One region of the Paenibacillus sp. FSL P4-0127 genome, then DNA from elsewhere that is predicted to be linked to it. Evidence: predicted binding sites of a transcription regulator. Region 1 holds the regulator's gene; each other region holds the start of a gene.
The links. The regulator Rex, encoded in region 1, represses fermentation and respiration genes when NADH is low (regulators of the CRP and FNR family bind a similar motif). The targets are predictions, from matches to a motif close to TTGTGAAATATTTCACAA.
Positions count from the first base shown of each region.

Region 1 (6,524 bases):
AACAACAACGGCGCGCGCCTGGAAACGTACGTGATTCCGGGACCGCGCGGCAGCGGCGTCATCTGCCTGAACGGCGCGGCCGCGCGGCTCGTGCAGCCCGGCGACAACGTCATTATCATTTCCTACGCGGCGATGTCTCCCGAGGAAGTGCGCAGCCACCAGCCGACCGTCGTTTTCGTGGACGAAAGCAACCGGCCCGTGGAAAAAGCCCATCAGGAGCTGCACGCGGCCATTCGTTAAATAAACCCGTACCGCGCGCCTGAATTTCGCCGCCAATCGGAAGCAAATATATGCAATTGACGCTTGCGGGAATGAAAAGCCCGCCCGAAACAAAAAATGATCTTAAGGCTCGGACTGATTTCATTTTCGTTAAGGGTGGGGTGCGAATGATGTTTCAGCATGTTTTTGCGGAAATGAATGAGATGTTGGATGATATTTCGCGTAAATATCCGCTGGCCGCGGGCGCCCAAAAGCAGGAGCTCGCGCAAGCATGGCGACTGCTCAAGCACATGAGCGACGGGATCATTGAAGAGTGGCTTTGTTTCGAAGAGAAGATGGCCGCGCTGCGCCAAAAATGGGGCAGCCTTGAAGCCGAGGAGGTCCTGTCGCTCCCCGAGATCGAAACGGGTCCGTTTATCAAAGGACAAGGTTATTATAAATTGATGATGTTTCCCCAAGCGCTGGAGCAGTTTGAGCAGGTGCTGAAGCAGTATCCCGGCAGCGCGCTTGGCCGTACCTACCTGGCCATGTGCCATCTGCATCTGGAGCGAAGCGAGGAAGCCGCGCGGCAGTTTTGGCTCGTTCTGGAGAAAGCCGGAAACAAAAGGCTTCGCTCCATCATTTATAATGCGCTCGGCTGCATCGAGGCGCAAAAAGGCATTTTGGCCAAAGCCAAGGAATACTTTACCCTGGCTCATCACAGCGATCCGTCCCTCGCCGAGCCTTTGGCGAATCTTGAGGCATGTTTGAGCAGCACGGGCAAATTGTATTATGGCAATGAATTGGCCTCTTTGCTGTAAACCGTCTTAATCGTTGGCATGATCGAACTTTTTATGGCAGAACCGGTTGAGCGATGCGTAAGTCCGCCCATGAGCGCGGGCGCATCGCTCTTTTATTTTGTGATTTTAATTACACATAACGCCCGGCATGAATTTTCAAATCGCTCTTCTTCTGTTATGCTGTATTAGAGACTGGAACGAAAGGGACTTAAAAAGCAATGAAATATGCCGTGCTCGATTTTGAAACGACGGGCAACCAGTCCTCCGATGAAATTATTCAAGTGGGACTTGCCATTATAGAACCGGATAAGTCGATTTCGCAGGTATACAACTCCTTCGTCAAACCGGGAATACCGATTCCGCCGTTCATCACGGGGTTGACCGGCATCACCGAAGACGATGTCAAGGATGCGCCGGACCTCGACGAAGTGATGATGGAGATGGTTCCGCTGCTGAACGATGTAGTGCTGGTCGGGCACAATGTCGCTTTCGACTTCAACTATCTGCAAAGCGCTTTGGACAAAACGGGTTATCTGCCGTTTACGGGGCGGATTCTGGATACGATGGACTTCCTGAAAATCCTCTTTCCTTCGCTGACCTCCTATCAGCTGGGGCTTGTGGCCGCCGAATTCGAGGTGCAGCACGAGCGTCCGCACCAGGCGGACAGCGACGCCTTGGCGACGGCGCTGATTTTTCTGAAATGCCTGGAGGAATGCGAGCGGCTGCCGCTGTTGACCCTGCAGCGCCTGGCGGATTTGTTTGCGGGCGAGGACAGCGACCTCGGCTGGTTTTTCGATGCCATGGTCCAGGAGAAGGAACGCGAAACGGAGCAAAGCGATGACGGTTACATCTTTTATCGCCAGTTCGCGCTGCAGGCCGAGGATTGGATGGATATCGAATCTCCGCGGGGCGCTATGGCGGACAATCCGCTGGAGGGTGTGTCCTTTGAGCAGTTCATGGAGCAGGTGAGGGAGCGGCTGCGCGAAAGGCTGCCCCAATACGAGGAGCGCGATGCTCAGAACAAGATGCTGGAGGAAGTGAGCCGGGCTTTTAACGATGACAAGCATCTGCTGATCGAAGCGGGGACCGGAACGGGGAAATCGCTTGGTTACTTGCTGCCCGCGATCTACCATAGCGTCAAACGGGAAGAAAAAGTAATGGTCAGCACGCATACCATCAACCTGCAGGAGCAGCTTCGGGAAAGAGACGTTCCGCTGCTCGCCGAGGTGGTGCCGTTTCCTTTCCTGGCTGCCGTATTTAAAGGCAGGCAGCATTATTTGTGCTTGCGCAAATTTGAACATAAAATAAATAGAAGAGACTTTGCCACGCCGAAAGAAGAGGTGATGACGGCGGCGCAAATGGTAGTGTGGCTGACGCAAACGGTCAACGGCGACGATGAAGAGCTCAATTTGGGCAATCGCGGCGGCGATTTCTGGGAAACGGTGGCCAGCGAGTCGGACTCCTGTCTCGGGCGGTCCTGTCCATGGTTCCGCAAATGCTTCTACCATCGGGCCAAACATGAAGCCGGGGTCGCCGATGTGGTCATTACGAACCACTCCAAGCTGTTTACCGATATCCAGGCCGGGCATCAGCTGCTGCCGGGATACGAGCGTCTGGTCATCGACGAGGCCCATCATTTGGAGGATGTGGCGGGGAAACACCTGGGCATTCATATGAAGTATTTTACTGTCATTCATACGCTCACCCGGCTGTTTAAAGACAGCAAGACCGGCCAGCTGCCAAATCTCCGCATCGCTTTGCAGGCGGCAGGGGGCGAAAAAACGGGCGAATGGTGCCAGGTCATCGACGAAATGTACCCGACGCTGATCGATGTGAAGGAAAGCTGGGACAAGCTCAGCGAGCTGCTGTTTGCCCTGATGCCGGAACGGAGCGACGCCGCGCCCGGCGATCCGGGCCAATTCGTTTACCGCCTGCTTCCGCTAAAGAAACCGAAAGAATGGGATAAGCTGCTGGCGCTGGAGAACCAGATCTATGTCTCGCTAGGGGACGTGCTCCGCAAAGGCGACCGGATGCTGGCGCAAATCCGGGAAGAGCAGGAGGATTACGGTTCCGAAAGCCTCCTGACCGACATCAACGGGTTATTCAAGGATTTGGCCAACGAGCGGGAGGCCCTGCGTTTCTTCATGAAGCTGGAGAACGAGGAGACGGTGTACTGGATGGAAGCGAACGGGAATTTCCGCAGCCGCTCCCTGCAGATGTATGCCGTTCCGATCGACGTTAGCGCGCAATTGAAGGAATACTTTTTCGACAGAAAAAAAAGCGTGGTGATGACCTCGGCGACGCTGTCGGTCGACAAGTCGTTCCAGTATATGATCGAACAGCTGGGACTGACGGAAGCGGCCGGGGAAGGACGGCTGAACACGGCGATGCTGCCGTCGCCGTTTGATTACCGCAGCCAGGCGCTGCTCGTCATCCCGCGCGATTTTCCGAGCGTAAAGGGGAGCGTGGGCGACGACCATTTCGTCAGCACGCTGGTGCGTTCGCTCGCCGATACCGCGGTTGCGACGCAAGGCCGCATGCTGGTGCTGTTCACATCCTACCGGATGCTGCGGCAGGTTTACGAGCCGTTGAAGGAGCTATTGTCGGCGCAAGGAATCACGGTCATCGGCCAGGGGATGGACAGCGGCAGCCGCAGCAAGCTGACCCGGCGCTTTCAGGGCCAGGCGGCGTCCGTGCTGCTGGGGACGAGCAGCTTCTGGGAAGGCGTGGACATTCCGGGCGAAGCGTTGACGAGCCTGGCGATCGTCCGCCTGCCCTTCCAGCCCCCCAACCATCCGCTGGTGGAAGCGAAAAGCGAACGGCTGCAGAAGGAGAAGAAAAATCCTTTCATGAAACTGTCCGTGCCCCAGGCGGTCATCCGCTTCAAGCAGGGATTCGGCAGGCTCGTCCGCTCCTCGCTGGACCGGGGGATCGTGGTTGTTTACGATACCCGCATCTTGGAGTCTTACTACGGGAAATACTTTTTATATTCACTGCCCGGGCCGAAGATGGAGCATATGCCGCTCACTCAGATGGTTCCGCGCATATCGGAATGGTTAAATCCGGGAGACGAAAACGTCTCTAAGTCCGCGTCAGAATAGGGGGATAAACGTATGAAATCCGAAAAAATTTCCGATGCCGTCGTCCGCCGGCTGCCGGTGTATTTGCGGTTCCTCAACGAGCTGAGCCGGCGCGAAGTGCCTACGGTGTCCTCGCAGGAGCTCGGCCAGAAGCTGGACCTCAACCCGGCCCAGATCCGCAAGGATCTGGCCTACTTCGGCGATTTCGGGCGAAAGGGCATCGGCTACGATGTCGCGTATTTGATCGAGAAAATCCAGCAAATCCTCAACCTGGACCAGCAGATCAACGTTGCGCTGGTCGGCGCCGGTAATTTGGGGCAGGCGCTTTCGAATTACAACGCTTATTTGAAAGACAACATGAAAATCGTGGCGGTGTTTGACGCCTCTCCGGCCAAGATCGGCACGCAAATCAACAACATCACGATCCAGCCGATCGAAGAGCTGACGGAAACGGTGCGGGAGAAAAATGTCCGGATCGGGATCATTACCGTCCCGGATTACGAAGCGCAGCGCGTGGCGGATCAATTGGTGGCGGCGGGAATCGGGGCCATTCTGAACTTCGCTCCGACGATTTTGAAGGTGCCGCCGGAAGTCCGCATCCATGCCGCCGATTTCACGACCGATTTGCTCAGTCTGGCTTATTATTTGAATGATGGAAACGGAAAGGAACAACCTGCCCATGAGTCGTAAATGGTTAATCAAGAACGGAACCTTTGTCGTGTTCGAACAAGATCGTTCCATTGTACAGGGCTATATGCTCGTTGAGGGCGATACGATTTCCTATATCGGCGAGCAGCTTCCTGAAGGGGCGGAAGACGCGGAAACCTTCGACGGAAAAGGGCTGCTGTTCATGCCGGGGCTGATCAACACGCACGGCCACGCGGCGATGTCGCTGCTGCGCGGATACGGCGACGACATGGTGCTGCAGACCTGGCTTCAGGAAAAAATGTGGCCGATGGAAGCCAAGTTCACCGCCGGCGATGTGTACGCTGGGACGGCGTTGTCCGTGCTGGAGATGCTGAAAGGCGGAACGACCACGTTCCTGGACATGTACGACCATATGGATGAAGTGGCCAAAGTGGTTCAGCAGTCGGGCATCCGCGCCGTGCTGATGCGCGGCGTCATCGGGTTGTGCCCGCCGGACGTGCAGCAGCAGAAGCTGAACGAAGCGATCGCGTTTGCGAAAAATTGGCACGGTCAGGCGGACGGCCGAATCACGGCGATGATTTCGCCGCACGGGCCGTACACCTGTCCGCCGGAATTTTTCGAGAAATTCGTGCAAGCGGCTAATGATCTGGATCTGCCGATGCATACGCATATGTCGGAGACGCGGGCGGAAGTGGAGCAAAACGTGAACGATTACGGGGTCAGACCCGTTCAGCATTTGCTGAACCTCGGGATGTTCTCCCGTCCGTCGCTGCTTGCTCACGCCGTGCATTTGACCGATGAGGAGATCGATATTTTGGCGGCCCATAACGTGGCGGTGTCGCACAATCCCGGCAGCAACCTGAAGCTGGCCAGCGGCGTGGCGCGGGTGCCGGCACTGCTTGGCAAAGGCGTGGTCGTTTCGCTTGGAACGGACGGCGCCGCCAGCAACAACAACCTCGATATGCTCGAGGAGGTCCGCCTCGCCGCGTTGATCCACAAAGGCGTTTCCGGCGATCCTACCGCCGTTCCGGCGCTGGAAGCCCTCAAAATGGGCACGGAATACGGGGCGAAGTCGGTGTTCTTGGCGAATACGGGGAAACTCGCGGCCGGCATGAAGGCGGATTTTATCGCGCTGAATACGGAACAGGCCCATTTCCTGCCGAAGACGGATTACGTTTCCCATGTCGTCTATTCGGCCGGCTCCAAAGATGTAGAGCATGTGTGGGTTAACGGCGAGCAGTTGGTCAAACACGGGGCTTGCCTCACCCTCGACGAGGAGCGTATCCGGCGCGAGGCGCAAGAGGCCTTCGAAGGGCTGCTGGCCCGGTAGGCGCTTGGAGGCTTGGCACTGGTTGCTTGCTGCTTTTTGAATGGCGCGTGCAGCTGCGGCCGTGGACGTGGACGTGTCATGTTCGTGGCTGCACCTGTGGCTGTGCCTGTAATTACGGCGATTTAGCGGTAAAAAAGGGCGTTATTTTCGGATTTGAAGAGGTTTCCGCTGCAATAAGGGACTTTTTTGTCGCTATTTCCCGGCATAGGCCGTGATATTGACGATATCGCCGTCCTCGGGGAAAATAAGAACTAACATAGCCGTTATTTTAACGATGCGGAGGAAAAACGGCGGAATAACGACCGGAATTAACGTTATTTTTCTGCGACTGTGCGAATGTGCGCGAATGTGGGTTTAGACGACTGGCTACAGGGGAAAGGAAGAGAAGGTTGAGAAAGAGAACCAAGTGGCTCCTGCTTTCGCTGCTGATTTTAGTGATCGTGCTTTTTGCCCTTCACCGTTTTTATA
Region 1 is NZ_JBBOWY010000001.1:3,644,827-3,651,350, forward strand. It holds gene panD (aspartate 1-decarboxylase) at 1-240, shown strand, start outside; gene NYE74_RS16435 (hypothetical protein) at 390-1,019, shown strand; gene dinG (ATP-dependent DNA helicase DinG) at 1,217-4,099, shown strand; gene NYE74_RS16445 (redox-sensing transcriptional repressor Rex) at 4,112-4,768, shown strand; gene NYE74_RS16450 (amidohydrolase) at 4,758-6,056, shown strand; gene NYE74_RS16455 (cell wall elongation regulator TseB-like domain-containing protein) at 6,446-6,524, shown strand, end outside.

Region 2 (6,524 bases), 220 kb from region 1:
CTTCCTTATCGCTGCCGGGAATCGGCAGGATAAACGAAGTCGACCCGGTAGCGATCAGCACCTTATCGTAAGGCACGCGCTGGCCGTCCTCCGTGACAACCTCCTTCGTATCCTTGTCGATCCGGGCCACCGCCGTTCCGGTATGCAGCGTAATCCCGTTATCGCGATACCAGTTCAAATCGTTCAGAATAATATCGTCTATCGTTTTGCTGCCTTCAAGCACATAGGAAAGCATGATCCGGTTATAGTTGGGATGCGGCTCGCTGCCAAACACCGTTATTTCGAATTTGGAAGTTAGTTTCAATATTTGTTCAACGGTACTGATGCCCGCCATTCCGTTACCGATCACGACCAGTTTCTCTTTTGCTGTAGCCATCTTCATCCAAGCCCCTTTCAGAATAAGACTGTTCCGAATTGTTAGTTGATTACCTGCAATCCCTTATGCCGAAAGTATACATTTAAAATTATGAATAGTTTGTGATTTCATTCACATTAATTGTGAAAGTTATCACATTTAATTGTCACATTTTTTTTTGCATACCTATTGAAAAATCCGCAGCCTCTTATCTAAGAGAACTGCGGATTTGCTTTTTCTCCGAAACTTATTTTCGCACCAAAGCGATTTCCACATTGTCCTGGGGTTTTAACCTCATGTCAAGGCCGGTGTCCAGCAATTTCTTATGATTGACCTTCAGCACCCATGCTTCCGTCTCCTCCGGACGATAACCATTGACGGAAACGATATGTTGCCCGGTTTTGTTCAGCTCCACGATCCCGCTGCGCTTGAGCAAATCCCTCACGGTCGTGTTTTCATTGTATTGATGGACAAAATAGCTTTTAAGCTGCGGATTTTGACTGCCCCCGTTCACGGTCAGCAGCAGCGATGCTCCATTTTGCCCCGCCGTTGCGCTGCCCGCGGTTTTAACGTAAACGAGTATGTTGTCCCCCGCCTTGAGCTGTTTGTCCCAATCGCGGGACGGCAGCTCCTTGTCATTTAGGCGGATCCCCCACTCCAGCGTCGAATCAAGCGAAACTTCACCCACGGATTGAATTTTGCCCCTATCCTCCGTCAGTTTTACGATACCGCTGCTTTCAAGCGCCTGAAGAACGGTAATCCCTTCCGTATAATCAAAATGCAAACTGCGCGTCACATCGGGGATAAACGTCCCCCCGTCAATCGTTAAAGTAATGTCATCGGCATGCCCATCCTCGCTTTGCAGCTCCTCCGAAGGGTCCGGTTTGTCGATCGTCCCGCCATCGGCGCAGGCTGCCGTGAAGAACGCGGCCAAAACCAACAGTCCTGCCAGCCATTTCAATCTCCAGCGCATCGCCGCCCCGCCTTTCCTTTAATCATTTTCCCTGATTCAATCCAGGAATATTCCATATCTTAAGCATACCGGACCGGCAGAAAGTTCTCAAATTTCGGGGCAGGCGCAAAGAACCCTTCCCTAAGCAGGGAAGGGCGAGGCCTGAATACTTCAAGTTATATTGTATATCGCGGAAATAATATATTGTTCTCCAGGTGCACATGCGTAAAAGTCATGGCTTCCAGCTCTTCTAGACGCGAATAGGTCAAACGGTACGTCGTGCACGCATGGCCAGGCGGCTGAAAATCGTCGGTCAACTCCCGCAGTTGTTTGAGAATGTCGCCCGCCGCGTCGTGTTCGGATTCCAACTCCGCGATGGCGGACTGCAATTTTTCCAGCACTTCCGGGTCCCGGCTCTTCTCCCAAAGGATTATCTTAGGAAACTCCTCTGCCTCTTCCTTGTCGGTATGCTCCAGCAGCTCGCGCCGAAGCTCACCGAACAACCGCTCGACCTCGCGCAAATGCGTATCCGCATCCCCATGGACCCGGGACACCTTGGTCACGTTTTTTTGAATTTCCGGCAGTTCCTCGCGCAAATAGCGATGGTGCGTGTTTACGATATGCCCGATCAAATCGGCCGATTCCGCCTTTGTCCAATCCTGTTCTTCCTCTGCCCGGGGATGTTCGGCCGCCAAGCGGTTTAAGTCCGTGAGCAGCGTTTCAACCGGAATCCCCCGCTCTGCCGCCGCTTCCCCCAACGGACGCGCGCCGCCGCAGCAAAAATCGATTTTCCGCCCGCGGAAATAATCCGCCGATTTTGGAAAACGAAGCACGATATCACGAACCATGTCTTGTTCCTTAAATAATGCTTGTATGTGATTCATCCGGAAAGACCTCCTGAGCTAATGTCGTAAGCTTACGTTTTTAACTTAACGCATAGAAGCGCCTCTCCTTGTGATTTTAATCACTTTTGTTTTTCTTGCTTCCGCTCAAAATATTTAAAGGCCGCCCGTAACCGGGAGGCCTTGTTATCGTCTGGACTTGCAAATAAGTTCGTTTTATTTCAGCACATCGTGATCCACGTACCGTTCGCCGTTTATTTCGCTGATCAACTCGATGGCGACCTTTGCCCCGTCGCCTGCCGTAATGATCGTATGAACGCTGACGCCCGCCGCCGTGCCGGCCGCCCAGATTCGCGGAACGCGGGTCCGGCCTTGCCCGTCCGTAGCGATGACGGTTTTGATTCTCGGCTCGCGGCCTTCTTTCAGCTCCAGGCCGGCAGCGCTTGCAAGATCGGTCAACGCGCCGGTGGCCAATATGATATGGGACGCCTCGTAGCTGCGGCCGGATTCCGTTTTTACGGTTACTGTCGAACCGCCGTTGGCATCGATATGCGTCACTTTTTCTTCAATGAACTTGGCGCCGAATTTTTCGGCCTGCTCCCGTCCGATTTTGAGCAAATCCGGTCCGGAAATGTCCTTTGCCCCGTAATGGTTCTCAATCCAGGCCCGCTTCGTCATGCTTGCGTTGCTGTCCAAAACAAGCGTTTCTTTGCCCGCCTTGGCCAAAAATAACGCCGCGCTGGCTCCAGCCGGCCCTGCCCCGATTACAATTACCTCAGCCACAAGTACACCTACTTTCTAAAATTTTCATGCCGCCTTCGCGACCCGAAAACGGCATGAGCTTATTTAATCCACTGCTCCGCCCAGGACTGCACCTGTTCCATCACCGGACGAAGCGCCCGCCCTTTCTCAGTCAATTCATATTCGATGCGAACCGGCGTTTCCGGATAAACATGACGGACCAAAATCCCCTCACATTCCAAATCCTTCATCCGTTCCGATAACATCTTATCGCTCATGGAAGGAATCTGATTGGAAATATCCTTGAAGCGTTTCGGCCCGCTCATCAGGGTTTGAATAATCAAGCCGTTCCAGCGTTTTCCCAAAAACGAAAAAGCCGATTCAAATCGCGGACACATTCCATACGAATGCTCATCCATAACATTCACCTCATTATTATAGCAAGCCTGCAAGCGTTAAACTTACGTTAAGTAAGTTAATATATTTCATAATAGCATATTTACACGCGGAAAGTAAGGGGGGGACTCTTCATTCACCGCCCCGTATCCGAAAAAACGGCCGCCTTGGCGGCAGCCGCTAATATAGTATATTACGTTTATGGTCAGTTATACCCACCACATCTCCGCGGCGGAATCTTCCATAAGCACTTGCTGCAGATTGCGCACGGCTTTGGTAAATCCTTCATCGATCGACATTAGCCCGTCTTCGTGCTCGATGCTTACCGCGTAATCGTAGCCGTACAGCCGAAGCGCGCTGATAATGTCGGCCCACGTCTTCAGATCGTGGCCGTAACCGACGGTGCGGAACTGCCAAGCCCGCTCCTGCATGTTCGTGTAAGGCTGCATATCCGTGATGCCGTAACGGTTTACGTTCACCGGATCAATCGTCGTATCTTTGGCGTGGAAATGGTGGATGGCGCCGGCCTTGCCAAGGATCGCAATCGCTTGAACCGGATCGATTCCCTGCCACCACATATGGCTCGGGTCGAGGTTGGCCCCGATGACTTCGCCGGCCGCTTCGCGCAGGCGCAGCAGCGTCGCCGGCGTGTGCACGGAAAATCCGCCGTGCAGCTCAAGCCCGATCTTCACATGGTGATCGGCGGCAAATTTGCCCCATTCCGTCCAATACGGAATGACTTTATTTTTCCACTGCCAGTCCAGAACTTCCTGAAAGTCGTTGGGCCAAGGCGCTACCGGCCAGTTGGGATACTTGGCATCCTCATGATCGCCCGGACAGCCGGAAAACGTGTTGACGACCGGCACTTCCAGCAACTCGGCCAATTGCACGGTTTTGACGAAAACGTCGTGGAACTCCTTGGCGATCGCCTTTTGCGGATGCAGCGGATTGCCGTGGCAGCTTAGCGCGCTGATAATGAGTCCGCGGGACTCCACCGCTTTTTTGAACTCTTCCCGGGCCGCCTTGTTTTCCAGCAGCACATCGGGATTGCAGTGGGCGTTCCCGGGATGTCCGCCGGTGCCGATTTCCACGGCTTTCAGCCCTTGTGCGGCCGCCTTATCGAGCGCTTGTTCGAGCGGAAGGCCTCCAAACAGAACCAGAAATACTCCTAATTTCACCTCTATGCTCCTCCTTGCTTCGTGGTTTGGCCCAAGGCCGGGTTAGTCAAAATATACGGTTTGGCCGGTTTTGGCCGATTTATAGATGGCTTCCAAAATTTCCGTGACCACAAGCGCCTGTTCCGGCTTCACGAGCGGCTCTTTATCTTCCAAGATCGCTTGCACCCAAGCTCTCGCTTCACGGGTGGATTCGTTTTCCTGTTTGCCTTCGTAAAAAGCGACCCCGCCGGATCCGAGATCGACGTTGGTTTCGTACAGGCGGCTCAATTTTTCGCCGTTCAGGCGCAGGCCGTTCGTCATATCGGCACCGCCCTCGGTGCCGCACAGCAGCGTTTTCGCTTCTCCAACCTCGACGATATTGAGCGCCCAGCTGGATTCCAGAATAATCGTCGCCCCGTTCTTCATCGTAATGAAGCCAAACGCGGAATCCTCGACTTTAAATTGCTCGGGATCCCAAGGGCCAAACGCATTCGCCGCGTTTTCGCGGTTTCCGAGTTTGTGGAATACGGAACCGGTGACGCTTTTCGGCTCGTAATTGTCCATCAGCCACAAGGTCAAGTCAAGCGCATGGGTGCCGATGTCGATCAGCGGACCGCCGCCCTGCTTCTCTTCGTCCAGGAACACGCCCCAGGTCGGAACGGCGCGGCGGCGCAGCGCCAGAGCTTTTCCGAGATAGATGTCGCCAAGCTCGCCGTTTTCGCACAGTTCCTTCAAATAAAGGCTGTCGCTGCGGAAGCGGTTTTGGTATGCGATCGACAGCTTTTTCCCCGTGCGTTTGGCCGCGTCCAGCATTTGACGGGCTTGCTCCGCCGTTTTGGCCATCGGCTTCTCGCACATCACGTGACGGCCCGATTCCAGCGAAGCGACGGTAATTTCCGCATGCGAATCGTTTGGCGTGCAGACGTGAACCACTTCAGCGTCGCTTTCCGCCAGCAATTTCCGGAAATCGGTAAATACTTTGGCTCCCTCTACGCCGTATTCGGCGGCCGCTTTTTGCGCGCGTTCCTCCACGATGTCGCAGAAGGCGACCAGCTCTACCTCTGGTTGCTGCTTCAGGCTCGGCAAATGTTTTCCATTGGCGATACCGCCGCATCCGATGATGGCGACTTTTAATGTTTTAGACATGAAGTTTTCCTCCCTTTCCGGCATAAGCGCGTACCCATTCCATACTTGCGGCGATGCTTTCCAGCGAATCTCCCGCGCAGTGATCCTGCTCTACGATCAGCCATTCCGCGCCCGCGTCGATCGCGGCATCCCCAATCGCGGCAACGGCGACTTCTCCCCGGCCCAGCTCCACCGTTTCCGGCGAACCGTCCGGCTTCTTAAGAACATCCTTCCAGTGCACGAGCGGAAGGCGATCGCGATATGTAGCGATGTATGCCAGCGGATCCGCTCCGGCAAAGGCTACCCAGCAGGAATCCAGCTCCATGTGCAGCAAGGAGGCGGGCACCTGTTCATAAATCGCATCCAGCACCGGTTTGCCGTTCAGCGACTGGGTCAGCTCAAAATCATGATTATGATAGCAGAGAATCATTTCTTCCTGTTTGCAGCGTTCCCCGAATTTTTTCAAGTCCTCGATGACCTCGGGCCAACGGTTGCGGTCTTCCTCCGACAGATACGGCACGACGATATAACGGTTGCCGATCGCCTTGTTGAAAACAATCTCTTCATCAAGCGCGGCCTTTAAACGGTCATAAGCCGTATGGGCCCCCACCGCAACCAGCCCGGTTTCCTGCAGGATTTGCTGTACTTGTTCCACCGTTCTCCCGTAAAATCCGGCAAACTCCACGCCCTTATACCCAAGCTCGGCTACCTTGCGCAGCGTGCCTTCAAAATCGCGTTCCAAATGATCTCTTACCGTATAAAGCTGCAGTCCAACCTTTGCCATAAAATATCACCTCTCCATGAAAATGAAAGCCTCTACTTTAAACTATCCGCGCTTTCCAGCAAAATATGCCGGCCTTCGCGCGATGAACGGGCCACGGCATGCATCGCCTCCAGCACATGGTAGCCGAGTTTGCCGCTGGCCCGGTGTTGCCGGCCTTCAAGAATCGCCCTGG
Region 2 is NZ_JBBOWY010000001.1:3,429,646-3,436,169, reverse strand. It holds gene nirB (nitrite reductase large subunit NirB) at 1-376, opposite strand, end outside; gene NYE74_RS15400 (hypothetical protein) at 603-1,328, opposite strand; gene ric (iron-sulfur cluster repair di-iron protein) at 1,484-2,182, opposite strand; gene NYE74_RS15390 (FAD-dependent oxidoreductase) at 2,366-2,932, opposite strand; gene NYE74_RS15385 (winged helix-turn-helix transcriptional regulator) at 2,992-3,309, opposite strand; gene NYE74_RS15380 (sugar phosphate isomerase/epimerase family protein) at 3,496-4,464, opposite strand; gene NYE74_RS15375 (Gfo/Idh/MocA family protein) at 4,507-5,589, opposite strand; gene NYE74_RS15370 (sugar phosphate isomerase/epimerase family protein) at 5,582-6,352, opposite strand; gene NYE74_RS15365 (Gfo/Idh/MocA family protein) at 6,385-6,524, opposite strand, start outside.
Region 2: the regulator Rex is predicted to act here: its motif matches at 2,260-2,277, upstream of ric (iron-sulfur cluster repair di-iron protein).

Region 3 (6,524 bases), on a different contig from region 1:
CGGCCAGCTTCGGTTTCAAAAGCGAAGAGGTAAAAGCCGTATCCGGAATGCTGGTCGGCGTCGGGGCGGGATTGATCGGGATGAGTGTGGCGCAGCTCTATATGAAACGGTTTGAATCCAGGAATCCCGAGCTCGTAAAGCAGACGGAAATCGAAATAAGCGATGAGCGGAACACGATGATCCGCTATCGGGCCAAAGCGAAAGCCGGCGACATCACCCATTGGCTCATTATGGGCATTGCTTACATGACGATCCTCATTTCCGCCCCTTTATGGGTCACGCTGGCGGTGGTAGCCGTTTTTCTGCTCCATACCGCAATCGGCCTTTATTATATGAACAAATACCAAAAGGAAATGTAAGCCGCGAGACTATCTCTCCATTGGCAAACATGTCATGCGGGAGGAAATGAGCGGATGCTCCCGCTTGGAAACTTTGTCCCTCCGGATCAAAGATTTTCATTGACGTACCCCTTTCCAGGACGCTACAATTTTCGACATGAACATGGTTGTCCGAGGAGATGGAGAAAATAAAAAATATCATCGTCAACATTTTAAAGAACGCCGCCGTTCTTTTATTATATGCGTGTTTTCTTTTCATCGAAATCAAGTTTTACGGGCATATTTCGCTGCCGATCCAATTGCTCGCCATCGCGCTCCTGATCGTGTTTACCTATTTCGTAGCCTCGCCTCTATGGATGAAATCGTTCCCAAGGAAAAGAAATTTCGCGATTCGCCTGATGCTTGGCATTATTCTCGTGTTAAGCTACGCCTGGGATTTTCTCAGAACTCAACACTCGGCCCACGTGTTCAGCGTTGAGATTTTTATCGTGCCCATCATTCTGGTGTTATTGTTTTTCTCGCTCAAAGAGTCGATCATCGTCTTGTTGTCCTGCGTCGCGATCAGCGCGATCAACGTTCTTTCCCGCCTGAGTGCTATCCACATCGATGCGGTTTTTTCGGGGGTGTTGGAGGTGGGGATCTGCACGCTGCTCATCTTCATCATGAATCGGGCGCTGAAAGTAAGGTCCAGGCTCATCAACAAGCAGAACATTTTCGTGGAAAACTCCCGCGCCTTAATGATCGGAATCGACCGCACCGGAAAAGTCGACTTGTGCAATCCGGCGATGTGCCGGCTTTTGAGAATGAAACAAGACGAGGTGTTGGAGCACTTTTTTTGGGAAGTCGGCGCAAAAGTATCCGGCGAAGCGGTGGATCAAATCTTCCAGCTATTGGCCGGGCGCAAAAAAACGGAGCAGTTAGAACTCCAATTTCCGGACGGCCAGGGGGCTTCCACGTTTTTGGCGGATACCTATCCCGTCGAAGATGACGGACTGGTGAGCGGCATTATCGTCGTATTAAATGATATTACCGACCGAAAAATCGCCGAGAAGAAACTGTACGAGCTATCGGTTACCGATGATCTGACCAAGCTGGCGAACCGCAGGCATTTCGAGCGGCGTCTTGACGAAGAAATCATTCGCTCCAACCGTTATGGCCGCCCGCTTTCGTTAATGCTGATCGATCTGGATCATTTTAAGGACATCAATGATACATACGGTCACCCCTTTGGGGACCTGGTGCTGTCGACGATAGCCAAGCAACTGGAAAGCCATGTGCGGGATACCGATGTTGTGGCCCGCTGGGGCGGAGAAGAATTCGCCGTATTAATGCCTGAGACCGAGCTTCAGGAAGCGGAAAAAATCGGCATCAGGCTGCTCAAAACAGTTCGCGAGACCTCCATTCCGGTTCCGGAAGAGCGCGGTGAACCTATTACGATGACCTTCTCGGCAGGGGTCGCGACCCAATCATCGGACATTGTGAAAGAGCAAATTATCGAATCCGTCGATACGGCCTTGTACAAGTCCAAAAATAACGGCAGGAACCAGGTTACGCTCAGTCTTTAGAAGGATTTTGGAAGCATTTGTCGAATAGGTCTATAGACCTGGAATTGTGAATTGGAGGGAATCTACGGAAGTGCAGCGTCCATCGAAACCAACCGCAAGCCCGGCGCAAAGATCATCCGCGCCTCAAGCCGGACGAACGGCCGGCGGGCAGGCCAGAGCGGCCGGCAATACGCCAAGCCGCGCGTCCGCCGCTGCGTCCGCAGGAGCGGGATATCCGGCCAGCAGCGCAAACCAAAAGACCGTTGTCTGCCGGAAATGCAAATCTCCGCAGATCGTTGCCAACAAGCGGGGGTACAGCTTCGCCTACCTGTTTACCTGTCTTATCACTATGATTCTTTTCGGCGTTTTCCTCTTTGTGCTTAGCGGCGTGATGTTCATTTCCGCCAATATACACACAGCTAAGGCTTTTGGCTTTTTGGGGCCACTCGGGCTCGTTTTTATATTCTTTTCATTGCCTGTCAGCATATTGGTTGGCTTTGTCGGAAGAAGCACGATTGTAAACGGCTGTATGAACTGCGGACACAAATGGACACCTGCCAAGAAGAAATAAGCAAACAACGCTGCCGATCAAGATAAGTTGAACTAAAGAAATACGGGAATCAGGCAAGAGTGTGAAATGATTCTGAAGAAACGGTAGTGGTCGCCTTTGTGAGCGGATTTCTACAACATTCGAATTTAGTTGATTAAAGAAATCTGTGAGCAACAGCGATCGTAAGAACATTTCACACGGCCCTATCACGTACAATCATTAGTTCAACTTATTATACTGCGGCGTTGTTTGCTTTCCGGACTATGAATTGTTTCACATGGTTTGTGAATTTGTTCACAAAACTTTGCAAACAATCATGTTATAGTAAACGGGAACAACAGGCATAGAAAGTGGAGGGGTAATCATGACCAAGAAAACAACAACAGCGCTGATCCTCGTTCTCTCGCTCGTTCTCGTACTGGCGGGATGCGGCGGCGGGAACCAAAATCAGACCAAGAACCAGACCCAAGGCCAAAACCAGAGCCAAAACGCCGGGAACAAGGACACGGCCAAAGAAGCCGAAGCCGTCTCGGGCGCGTCCGAAACGAATAGCTATACGCCAATCGACCAGCTTAAGGACAAATACGATCTCATCATCGTCGGCGCGGGCGGCGCCGGGATGACGGCCGCGCTTGAAGCGAAAGCCGGCGGGATGAATCCGGTAATTTTCGAGAAAATGCCGGTGGCCGGCGGAAATACGACGAAAGCTTCGTCGGGGATGAACGCTTCCCAAACGAAATTCCAAAAAGAGCAAGGCATTGAAGACAGCAACGATTTATTTTATGAAGAGACGTTAAAGGGCGGCCATGGCACCAACGACAAAGAGATGCTCCGCTTCTTCGTGGACAATTCCGCGGCGGCGATCGATTGGCTGGATTCGATCGGAATCCGCTTGAACAATATTACGATTACGGGCGGGATGAGCGAAAAACGCACCCACCGTCCCGAAGACGGCTCCGCCGTCGGGCAATACCTTGTCAACGGCTTGCTGAAGAACGTCAAAGAACAAGGAATCCCGCTGTTCGTGAACGCCGACGTCAAGGAGATTACGGAAAAAGACGGCAAAGTGAACGGCGTCAAAGTTCTTTTCAACCAAACGGATGAAAAAACGATCGCCGCGGCTGCCGTTGTCGTGACGACCGGCGGTTTCGGCGCCAATATGGACATGATCTCCAAGGTGCGGCCGGATTTGCAAGGATATGTGACCACGAACCAGACCGGCAGCACCGGCGACGGCATTCAGATGATCGAGAAACTCGGCGGCACGACGGTCGATATGGATCAAATCCAGGTTCACCCGACCGTGCAGCAGGAAAAATCGTATCTGATCGGGGAAGCCGTTCGCGGAGAAGGCGCCATCCTCGTGTCCAGCGAAGGCAAACGGTTCACCAACGAGATGGACACCCGGGACAATGTCACGGCGGCGATTAATAAACTGCCGGAAAAATCCGCTTATCTCGTATTCGATTCCGGCGTCAAATCGCGCGTGAAAGCGATCGAGCAATACGAAAAGATGGGCTTTGTGCTCCAAGCGGATTCCACCCAGGCATTGGCCGGGCAAATGAGCGTGCCGGCGGATGCGTTGCAAACGACGCTGGATACGTGGAACGGCGCGGTGAAGAACAAAAACGACGCCGAGTTCTCCAGAACGACCGGGATGGACAACGACTTGTCCGCGGGTCCATACTACGCCATCAAAATCGGCCCCGGCATCCACTACACGATGGGCGGCGTAAAAATCAACACCAACACGGAAGTGTTGAATAAAGCAGGCCAAGCCATTCCGGGCTTGTTTGCAGCCGGCGAAGTAACCGGCGGCCTGCACGGCCAAAACCGGATCGGCGGCAACTCCGTGGCGGAAATCATCATTTTCGGCCGCCAAGCCGGGATCAAATCGGCGGAATATGTGAAGGCGCAGCAATAGCTTTGCAGCAGTTCCTTCGGCAAAAGAAAACGCTTGGGCACAACAGGCCCAAGCGTTTGTTCGTTTAAATTCGGAATGATTCCAATCAAGGCAAACCCACGCCTCGAGAACTAACGTATAAACTGTACCATTCATCGCGGCTCAATACGATGTTTTCGGCTTCCGCACACGCCCTAATTCGGGATGGGGCGGTTGTTCCGATGACCGGTTGGATGGCGGCGGGGTGTTTCATCAGCCACGCAAGCACGATCGCTTCCGGCGATGCTTGCTTCTCTTCCGCCAGCCGTTTAACCCGTTGAGCCGTATTTTTCACACTTTCGCTGGCATTCTCCAGGCTGGCTCCTGAATATAAGCCTTTGGCCAGCGAACCCCAGGCTTGGAGCTGAATGTTTTCCAATTGGCAATATTCGAGCGTACCCTCGGGAAAAATATTGTTTTTCGCCGCGTCTTGATTCACGTGGATGCCGGTTTCAAGCCAGCCGATTTTGTGCAAGCTCAGCTCCAGTTGGTTTATCACCAGCTTTTCACTGCAATGGGCCTGCAATAAACGAATTTGCCCGGCGCTCATATTGGAAACGCCAAAATAGCGGACTTTTCCCGCTGCCTTTAACTGATGAAAGGCTTCCCCTACTTCCCGCGCGTCCATGAGCGCATCCGGACGATGCAAGAGCAGAATATCCAAGTAGTCAATCCCCAGTCTGGAAAGAATCCCATCCACACTCTCCAAAATATAGGCCTTGGAAAAATCATAACGCGCCGGAATGCCCCTGACTTCATCCGGAAAGCGAATTCCTAATTTGGATTGAATGATCATTTTTTCTCTTAACTCCGGTTTTTCCTGCAACACCTGGCCAAAGACGGTCTCGGCTTTTCCGTACGCGTAAATATCCGCATGATCAAACATATTGATTCCGCTGCCCAAAGCCGTCTCCACCGCTTCATGCGCCTGCTTTACATGTTCTGCTTGAACGGGATCCCGGCTCCAGCCTCCGCCAAGCCCCATACATCCAAAAATAAGCCGGCTTGCGTTCAACCCGTGATTATGAATCGGCAATACTGTCATCTCAAGCACATCCTCTGTTATATAAAATATTGTTTCATAGCTCCATTTTCATCCGTATAATCGATGACCGACTGATTCGTTTTAAGATCAACGAACAAGGTACACCGCGTTTCATCCTTTTGCCAGGAAAGCCGAATTTCATCCGCCGCGGAGTCAAGCACTTGGAACTCCCCGTTAAACGCCGCAAATTCATTGCGAAACCGGATCAATTTCAACAATCTCTGAACCGCTGCTTTTTCCAAAGCCTGTTCGATTTCCCCAAGGGTAAAATTGTGGCGGTTGATTTCCCGCCCTTCCCCGGTTTTTTTCACATTTTCCAGGTCGTTTTCCCCGGCCAGCAGTCCGACATAATACACCTGGGGCACGCCCGGCGTAAAGAACTGCAGCGCCCGCGCCGCCAAATAGGCATCGTCATCGCCATCTAGAACGGAGTAGTACGAGCACCTGATTTGATGAACATCAAAACCATCCTCGGCTTTATGCTCGTCCGATAAAATCAAACTTAGGTTCGCTCCTCTTTCCAAACAGATATCGACTAATTTCCTAGCTTCTTGGGTATCCAGCAAATCGTCCAAATCCGGCTTGACCGGAATGCCGTCATGGCAATCCAGCATCGTAAACTGTTTAGGCGGACGAGTCCTCAAGTATTGCTTCAGCGATTCCCCCGATTTATTAATGAATGCTTCCAGGATCCGGTACGGCAAAATAAAATCGTAAATCCAATAGCCCCGTTCCGCCAGTTTGTACTGGACGGAGTAATGCGCGTGCACTTCAGGCAGCAATTCAATGTCCAAGGAATCGGCAAGCTCTTTGATCCAATCGAGAAATTCGTAGATTTCCGGTTCTACGAAAAAGCAGCTCGTGCCCAATTTTTTAACGACATATCCGACAGCGTCAAGACGTACGATTTTCACATGATGCCTTTTAAAATGCGTAAAGAAATCGGTAAACAGCTGCTTGACCTGCGGCGAGTTTATATCCAAATCGATTTGTTCGGAGGGATCGGTTTTTCCAAACGTCGTCCACACCTTTTCTTCCTGGCCGGTTTCTCCAATGGTAAAGGCCGAATACGGCAGCGGTCTGCGCAAGAACATTTTTTCAATAT
Region 3 is NZ_JBBOWY010000002.1:697,451-703,974, reverse strand. It holds gene NYE74_RS29645 (hypothetical protein) at 1-359, shown strand, start outside; gene NYE74_RS29640 (sensor domain-containing diguanylate cyclase) at 518-1,903, shown strand; gene NYE74_RS29635 (hypothetical protein) at 1,974-2,453, shown strand; gene NYE74_RS29630 (flavocytochrome c) at 2,797-4,356, shown strand; gene NYE74_RS29625 (aldo/keto reductase) at 4,442-5,419, opposite strand; gene gtfA (sucrose phosphorylase) at 5,437-6,524, opposite strand, start outside.
Region 3: the regulator Rex is predicted to act here: its motif matches at 2,715-2,732, upstream of NYE74_RS29630 (flavocytochrome c).